DNA from 2 places in the Pedococcus soli genome. Region 2 is predicted to be linked to the other one. Evidence: predicted binding sites of a transcription regulator. Region 2 holds the regulator's gene; the other holds the start of a gene.

Region 1 (4,415 bases), on a different contig from region 2:
CACCGCCGCGGTGCGCCCGGCCGTGCGGACCAGCGGACCGAACCAGACGGTGCACTCCACGACCTCGCCGTCGACGGAGGTCCACTGCGCCTCGGACCCGGCGGGCACGGCGGCGTGCGGGAACCCCGGGCTGAGCTTCGCGCCGGTCGCGGGCAGCGCCTTGGCGAGCTCCAGCACGGTCTCCCAGGAGGGGGAGATCTCCTCGAGCCGGAACAGGCGACGGGTGCGCCCGGTGATGTCGGCGACGCCGGGGGTGCGCCTGGCGGGGTCGAGCCAGAGGCCGACGCCGCGCGCGCCCTCACCGGCCGGCGGGGTGAACTCCTCGGCGAGCCCCACCTCGGCGCCGGAGTCCGGCCAGTGGCGCAGGTTGACCGCGGCGATGGCGGCCGTGACCTCGTCGGCGTCGATCGCCCGCACCCGCAGGTCGAGCCCGGCCATCGCCATGGCGTCGGCGCCGATGCCGCAGCCGAGGTCGTGGACCGTGTGGATGCCTGCCGCCCGGAACCGCTGGGCGTGCTGGGCCGCGACCCCGAGCCGGGTGGCCTGCTCGAGCCCGTCGGAGGTGAAGACCATGCCGCGGGCGAACGTCCCGAACTTCGCGGTCGCCTTCTCGCGCAGCCGGGCCTGGTTGAGCGCGGCCGCCACGAGGTCGGGCTCGAACCCCGCGTCCCTCAGGCGCTGCTGCAGCGGCAGGGCGGTCGCCTCGTCGTAGGGCGGCAGCGACTGGAGCAGCCCCCACCCCTCACCGGTCGTGAGCCGGCGGAGCAGGGGGAGGTCCATGGCGAGCATTCTGGCGTATGCCGCGGGGCCGCGTGGGAGGTCGGGCCGGGCCTGCGCCGCGGTGGGGGATCAGGTGTCGCGGCGCCACTCGTAGGGGGTCGTCGTGGAGACCTTGACCAGGCCGGAGCGCTCGAGGATCGGGCGCGAGAACTCCGTCGAGTCGCTGTTGATGTAGCGCTTGCCGTGACGCAGCGCCGACCGGGCCCGCGCGGCGGTCAGCGCGCGGTAGATGCCCTTGCCCCTCCACTCGGGGAGCGTGGCGCCACCCCAGATCCCGGCGAACTCGCTGCCGGCCACGGGCTCGAGGCGGCCCGCGCTCACGATCGTGCCGTCGGCCTCGGCCACCCACATCTCCATGTCGTCACGGGTGCGGAGTCGGTGGAGGACCTGCAGGAGGATCTCGGCGGCGAACTCGGGGGTGTCGCCGAACACCTCGGCCTGCAACGCGCACATGGCCCGCACGTCGTCCTCGTCCGTGACCTGCCGGACGACCACGCCAGCGGGGAGCTCGACGTCCACGGCGAGCAGGGCCGCCTCCCCGACCATCACGGACTCGGGCTCGTCCGGCACGAACCCGTGGGTGACGAGCGCCTCGTGCAGGCCCGGTGCGTGGTCGTGGCCGCGGGTCTTCCACTCGACCCGGTGGATGTCGGGCGAGGCGGTGTAGTGCGCGAGGGCGCCGTCCACCAGTGCGAGGACCGACTCCTGAGTCGCCGGGCGGCCGGCCTCGTCCAGCGTCGAGTACGTGATGAAGCCGCGGCCGCCCCGGAAGGTGGCGAGGCGCAGCGGTCCCAGCCGCTCCACGGCGACGGCCGACGGCGTCTCGGCCTCGTCCCGGAGCTGGTGGTCGTAGGCCCTCAGCAGGGCGGCGGGGTCGCTCACGGGGCGCGTCAGGGGATCGGTCACAGGGTCGGTCGGTGGGTCGGTCGCGGGGTCGGTCACGGGGTCGGTCACGGGGTCGGTCACGGGTCGAACCTGCCCCCTGTGGCCCCTCGCTGGCAACTGGTTTGCCCAGGGCGATCCGGCCGTCCGGCCGGCAGGCGGCGCCGCCGCGGTGTCAGCCCTCGGCGAACGCGAGGAGAACGTCTGGCACTCGAGTTGACCGAGTGCTAACCGCGAGCCTAGATTTGCGTTGGCACTCAGGTTCGTCGAGTGCTAACGCAGCCAGTCGGTCGATCCCCGCGACGGCGACCGCTCCGGCCGCAGCTCGGCACCACCTGAAGTACCAGCACCATCCACCCTGTCCACTTTCGACATTCCCGAAGGGGAGGTCACCATCGTGTCGGTTTCCATCAAGCCGCTCGAAGACCGCATCGTCGTCAAGTCCGTCGAGGCCGAGCAGACCACTGCGTCCGGTCTCGTCATCCCGGACACCGCGAAGGAGAAGCCCCAGGAGGGCGAGGTCCTCGCGATCGGTCCCGGCCGGATCGACGACAACGGCAACCGCGTCCCGCTCGACGTCACCGTCGGCGACCGGGTCATCTACAGCAAGTACGGCGGCACCGAGATCAAGCACGGCGGCGAGGAGTACCTCATCCTGTCCGCGCGCGACATCCTCGCCATCGTCGGCTGACACCTGCACCGCTACAGCACGCCCCGGCGGGCCCCGCTGGGGTCCCCGCCCGGGGCGTGCTGTCGTTCGTCAGCCCGCTGGCAGCTCCCTGCCAGCACCGCACCACCCCGTTCAGCCCAGCCGGTCCCGGCTGCGCCGTCAGCCGGCACCCCGCTGAATCCCCATGAACAGAAGGACACTCAATGGCCAAGACGCTTGAGTTCAACGACTCAGCTCGCAAGTCGCTTGAGCGCGGAGTCGACGCGCTCGCGAACGCAGTCAAGGTGACGCTCGGCCCGAAGGGTCGCAACGTCGTCATCGACAAGAAGTGGGGAGCCCCCACGATCACGAACGACGGTGTCACCATCGCCCGTGAGGTCGAGCTCGAGGACCCGTACGAGAACCTCGGCGCCCAGCTCGCCAAGGAGGTCGCCACCAAGACGAACGACGTCGCGGGTGACGGCACCACCACCGCCACCGTGCTCGCCCAGGCCATGGTCAAGGAGGGCCTGCGCAACGTCGCCGCCGGCGCCGCCCCGTCCGGCCTCAAGCGCGGCATCGACAAGGCCGTCGAGGCCGTGTCCGCCCGCCTGCTCGAGACCGCCCGCGAGATCGAGGGCAAGGAGGAGATCGCCCAGGTCGCCGCGCTCTCGGCGCAGGACCAGGTCATCGGCTCCACCATCGCCGACGCGTTCGACAAGGTCGGCAAGGACGGCGTCATCACGGTCGAGGAGTCCTCGACCGCGACGACCGAGCTCGAGTTCACCGAGGGCATGCAGTTCGACAAGGGCTACATCTCGCCCTACTTCGTCTCCGACGCCGAGCGCATGGAGGCCGTGGTCGAGGACGCCTACATCCTCATCAATCAGGGCAAGATCTCGGCGATCTCCGACGTGCTCCCGGTGCTGGAGAAGGTCGTCAAGTCCGGCAAGCCGCTGCTGATCATCGCCGAGGACATCGACGGCGAGGCGCTGTCGACCTTGGTGGTCAACAAGATCCGTGGCACGTTCAACGTCGTCGCGGTCAAGGCGCCCGGCTTCGGTGACCGCCGCAAGGCGATGCTGCAGGACATCGCCGTCCTCACGGGCGGCCAGGTGATCTCCGAGGAGGTCGGCCTCAAGCTCGACCAGGCCGACCTCGACGTGCTGGGCCAGGCCCGCCGCGTCGTCGTCACCAAGGACAACACGACGATCATCGACGGCGGCGGCGACAAGTCCGACGTCGACGGCCGCGTCAACCAGATCAAGGCCGAGATCGAGCGCACCGACTCCGACTGGGACCGCGAGAAGCTCCAGGAGCGCCTCGCCAAGCTCGCCGGTGGCGTCTGCGTCATCAAGGTGGGTGCCCACACCGAGGTGGAGCTCAAGGAGAAGAAGCACCGCATCGAGGACGCCATCTCGGCGACCCGCGCGGCCATCGAGGAGGGCATCGTCGCCGGTGGCGGCTCCGCCCTCGTCCACGCCTCCTCCGCCATCGACGACCTCGGTCTCGAGGGCGACGAGGCGACCGGTTCGCTGATCGTCAAGAAGGCCGCGGCCGAGCCGCTGCGCTGGATCGCCGAGAACGCCGGCCTCGAGGGCTACGTCGCCGTCTCCAAGGTCGCCGAGCTCGAGCCCGGCAACGGCCTCAACGCGGCGACCGGCGAGTACGTCAACCTGATCAAGGCCGGCGTCATCGACCCGGTCAAGGTCACCCGCTCCGCCCTGCGCAACGCCGCGTCGATCGCGTCGATGGTCCTGACCACCGACACCCTCGTCGTGGAGAAGAAGGAAGAGGAGTCCGAGCCCGCCGGTGGCGGCCACGGCCACGGCCACGGTCACTGACCGAGGCTGACCGCGCGGGCTCCCCGCGCCATACCTCTCGAGGGCCCGTCCCCACCACGGTGGGGGCGGGCCCTCGCGCGTGCCCGGACGGAGTTCCGGTGTCACGTTGCGATACCGGCCCGAGTCGCGCACTGCTTCCTGACCCCGAGCCGCCGCAGGGGTATGGCGTGTGCGCCCTCCCGGTGCGACGCTGGGCGCAGCAGCACACAGCGAGGTGGCCGTGGCGGAGCACGTCGTGGACCGGCCGAGCTTCGACGAGT
Region 2 (4,415 bases):
GGTCGTGCTGACGAGGCAGGGCCGCCTGCTGGCCGACACCGTGGTGCGGCGGTTGCTCGGGCTGCGTTAGCCCGAGGTCACTTCACCAGCTCGGGCGTGAACGGGTAGCGGTACCACTCACCGTTGTTGGCCTTGATCGCCGCGATGATCGGCAGGACGATCCAGGCGATCCCCGTGGCGATCACGAACGGGATCCCGATGAGCACGAACGACAGCAGTCCGAAGACCCACAGCGCGACGGTGGTGATGATCTGGAAGTTCAGCGCCTGGGCGGCGTGGGCCCGCACGAACGGTCCACGGTCCTTGAGGAGCAGGAAGACGATCAGTGGTCCCAGGAACGGCAGCCCGACGAGGGCGGCGGCGAAGGGAGCCAGGTGGGCCAGGGTCGCCCAGGTCTTCTCGTCCTGCTGCGACATCGGCTTGGGGCCGGAGCCGTAGACCGGGGGCGGTCCGGACGGACCGGGGGGCGGCGGCACCGACTGGGAGCCGGGGGGCGGCGGCACCGACTGGGAGCCGGGGGCCTGGGGCTGCGGTTGTTCGGTCATGGTGTTCCTCCGTGGTGGTGTCTTCCACCAGTGAAACGCATGACGACCCGTGCAGACAGGACTTTCGGGGTCTGGCGAGGGGCGGGTCAGGGGTGCGTCAGGGTCGACCCCGACCCTGCCCCGGTTCAGTGCCCCGGTTCAGTGCCCCGGTTCAGTGCCCCGGTTCAGTGCCCCGGCTCGGTCACGAAGTCGATGAGCTCCTCGACACTGGCCAGCAGGGTGGGCTCGAGGTCGGCGTACGACCGCACCGTGCCGAGGATCTGCTTCCACGCCCGGGCGATGTCGGCCTGGCTGTCGGCCTGCCAGCCGAGGTGACGGCAGATCCCGTGCTTCCACGACTGGCCCCGCGGGATGACGGGCCACTGCTGCAGGCCCAGTCGCTCCGGGCGCACCGACTGCCAGACGTCGACGTACGGGTGGCCCAGGATCTTGACGTGCGCGGCATACGGGCCCCTGCGGCACGCCTGGACGACCTTGTCCTCCTTGGTGCCGGGCAGGAGGTGGTCGACCAGGACCCCCATCCGCTGGCCGGGGCCGGGACGGAAGTCACGGATGGCCCCGGCGAGGTCGTCCACGCCGTCGAGCATCTCGACGACGACTCCCTCGATGCGCAGGTCGTCGCCCCAGACCTTCTCGACGAGCTCGGCGTCGTGGCGGCCCTCGACGAAGATCCGTGAGCCGCTCGCGACCCGCGCCTTGGCGCCCTCGACCGCCCTCGACCCGGACGCCGTCCGCGCAGTCGCCGCCTTCGCCTCGGCGAGCTTCGCGCGGGCGGCAGCGGTCGGCGGCGTGAGGATCACCGGGGCCCCGTCGAGCAGGAAACCTGGCCCCATCGGGAACCCCTTGGTGCGGCCGCGGCGGTCCTCGAGGTGCACCACCCGCATGCCGCCGGCCTTCTCGACGCGCACGACGGCGCCGCACCACCCGGTGTCGACGTCCTCGACGACCAGGCCGGTCTCGGCCTCCACCTCGCGGGAGCGTCCCCTCGGGGGAACCTTCCAGTCGCCGGAGAGGACATCGGAGCCATAGCGGTCGGACACCGACGCAGGGTATGCCGCGTGGCCGACGCCACCGGAGAGGACGCGCCGCCGGTGCGGCCCCGGACCCGGGAACACCGTAGACTTGGCACTCGCTGAGCATGAGTGCCAGCAGACCCGGCGTCGGCCGCCCGACCCGGACCCGCCTGCTGCCACCCGTCGCCAGCGCCGACTCAAGTCCCGTCTCCAGTCCGACCGCAAAGGAGGTGTCCGATGAGTGAGGAACGCCGTCTCGCCGTGCTGCGCGCGATCGTGCAGGACTACGTCGAGACCTCCGAACCCGTGGGGTCCAAGGCCCTTCTCGAGCGCCACCACCTCGGGGTCTCCGCCGCCACCGTCCGCAACGACATGGCCGCCCTCGAGGAGGAGGGGCTGATCGCAGCCCCCCACACGAGCGCCGGGCGCGTGCCCACGGATGCCGGCTACCGCTTGTTCGTCGACCGCCTGAGCTCGGTGAAGCCGATGTCGCCGGCCGAGCGCTCCGCCATCGCCCAGTTCCTCGAGGGGGCGGTCGACCTCGACGACGTCGTGGCCCGCACCGTGCGGCTGCTGTCCTCGCTGACGCGGCAGGTCGCGGTCATGCAGTACCCCTCGTTGACCCGCTCGTCGGTGCGGCACATCGAGTTCGTGCCGATGGGCGCGACCAGGCTGATGGTCGTGCTCATCGTCAACACCGGCCGCGTCGAGCAGAGGGTCATCGAGACGACCCACGACCTGTCCACGACCGAGGGCGAGGCCACCCTGGGGCTGGTGCGAGCGAAGATCAACGCCAGCGCCGTGGGCCAGCGCCTGGTCGACGCAGCCGCTTCCCTCGAGTCGCTGCCGGAGGAGTTCGAGCCGGCCGACCGCGACCTCGTCCGGGCCGTCGTCCGCTCCCTGGAGGACGCCCTGGTCGAGGAGCGCGAGGAGCGCGTCGTGCTGGCAGGCACGTCGAACCTCGCGCGCGTCGGCACCGACTTCCCCCTCAGCATCGGCCCGGTGCTCGAGGCGCTCGAGCAGCACGTCGTGCTGCTCAAGCTGCTCGGCACCGCCAGGGAGACCAGCGACGCCGTCTCGGTCCGCATCGGGCACGAGAACCCGTTCGCCGGACTGCAGTCGACCTCGGTCGTCGCCACCGAGTACGGCAGCGGCTCCGACCTGGTCGCGGGCCTCGGCGTCCTCGGCCCCACCCGCATGGACTACCCCACGACGATGGCGTCGGTGCGGGCAGTCGCCACGTACGTCTCCCGGATCCTGGCGCAGTGACGCCTGTGCCCGACCGGGCTCACCGATCCACCCCTCGCACCACTGACAAGGACTCTCGTTGAACGACTACTACCAGGACCTGGGCGTCTCCAAGGACGCGTCGCCGGAGGAGATCAAGCGGGCCTACCGCAAGATGGCCCGGCGCTTGCACCCGGACGTCAACCCCAGCCCCGAGGCGGAAGAGCAGTTCAAGAAGGTCTCCCAGGCCTACGACGTGCTCTCCGACGCGGAGAAGAAGCGCTCCTACGACCAGGGCGCCGACCCGTATGCCGCCGGTGCCGCCGGGTTCGGCCAGGGCTTCTCCTTCAGCGACATCATGGACGCCTTCTTCGGCGCCGGTGCCGGTCAGGCCCAGCGCGGCCCCCGGTCGCGCCAGCGCCGCGGCCAGGACGCCCTGATCCGGCTCGACCTCGACCTCGCCGACGCCGTCTTCGGTGGCGAGCAGGAGCTCACCGTCGAGACCGCGGTCGTCTGCTCCACCTGCCACGGTGACGGGGCCCAGCCGGGCACGTCCCGCCGGACCTGTGACGTCTGCGCCGGTCGCGGCGAGATCCAGCAGGTGCAGCGCTCGTTCCTCGGGCAGGTCATGACGACCCGTCCCTGCATGACCTGCCAGGGGTACGGCGAGGTCCTCGTCAGCCCCTGCTTCGAGTGCTCGGGCGACGGACGCGTCCGCACCCGTCGCACCCTGAAGATCAAGGTTCCCGCAGGCGTCGACACCGGCACCCGCATCCAGCTCACGGGGGAGGGCGAGGTCGGCCAGGGTGGCGGTCCCGCCGGGGACCTCTACGTCGAGGTCGCCGTCCGTCCGCACCAGACCTTCCAGCGCCGTGGCGACGACCTGCACTGCACGGTCGAGCTGCCGATGACGGCCGGTGCGCTCGGGACGACCCTCAAGCTCGACACCTTCGACGGTGTCAACGAGCTCGAGATCAAGCCCGGCACGCAGTCCGGTGACGCCATGACCCTCCGTGGCCTCGGTGTCACCCACCTGCGCGGTGGTGGTCGTGGCGACCTCATCGTCCACGCGACGATCCTGACCCCGACGAAGCTGGACGAGCAGCAGGAGGAGCTCCTGCGCCAGCTCGCCGCCCTGCGCGGCGAGGAGCGCCCCGAGGGTCGTATGACGCCCGCCCACCCGGGCCTGTTCGGCAAGCTCCGCGACGCGTTCAAGGCCAAGTAGCGGGGCCCGCCCGCACCGCCCCAGGCTGCGCCCATGACCCTCCCGCTCTTCCTCGTCGACCCGGCGCTGCTCGCAGGAGCGGTCCCCGGGGCGAAGGTCGTCCTCGACGGGCCGGAGGGGCGGCACGCCGCGACGGTGCGCCGCATCGCCGCGGGGGAGCGGGTGCTCCTGGCTGACGGGCTGGGGCTGCGCGCGACGTGCGACGTCGTGGCAGCCGGGAGGGCCGAGCTCGACCTGGTCGTCGCCGAGCTGGCCACCGAGCCCGAGGGCGAGCCACGGTTCGTCCTCGTCCAGGCCCTCGCGAAGGGCGACCGCGACGACCAGGCCGTCGAGGCGGCGACCGAGTTCGGGGTCGACGAGGTCGTCCCGTGGCAGGCGTCGCGCTGCATCGTCCAGTGGCGTGGG

Evidence for each region. The regulator HrcA, encoded in region 2, represses chaperone genes, less so after heat shock. The targets are predictions, from matches to a motif close to TTNGCACTCGNNNNNNNCGAGTGCNAA.
Region 1: groES (co-chaperone GroES) is a predicted target of HrcA. The motif match lies at 1,867-1,893, and genes of this name have one in related genera.

The regions. Positions count from the first base shown of each region.
Region 1 is NZ_BAAGSF010000001.1:571,484-575,898, reverse strand. It holds gene ACYVKF_RS02540 (class I SAM-dependent methyltransferase) at 1-780, opposite strand, end outside; gene ACYVKF_RS02535 (GNAT family N-acetyltransferase) at 850-1,662, opposite strand; gene groES (co-chaperone GroES) at 2,060-2,353, shown strand; gene groL (chaperonin GroEL) at 2,536-4,155, shown strand; gene ACYVKF_RS02520 (SigE family RNA polymerase sigma factor) at 4,325-4,415, shown strand, end outside.
Region 2 is NZ_BAAGSF010000005.1:241,116-245,530, forward strand. It holds gene hemW (radical SAM family heme chaperone HemW) at 1-70, shown strand, start outside; gene ACYVKF_RS14240 (DUF4870 domain-containing protein) at 78-545, opposite strand; gene ACYVKF_RS14245 (DUF3097 domain-containing protein) at 710-1,585, opposite strand; gene hrcA (heat-inducible transcriptional repressor HrcA) at 1,796-2,827, shown strand; gene dnaJ (molecular chaperone DnaJ) at 2,886-4,010, shown strand; gene ACYVKF_RS14260 (16S rRNA (uracil(1498)-N(3))-methyltransferase) at 4,044-4,415, shown strand, end outside.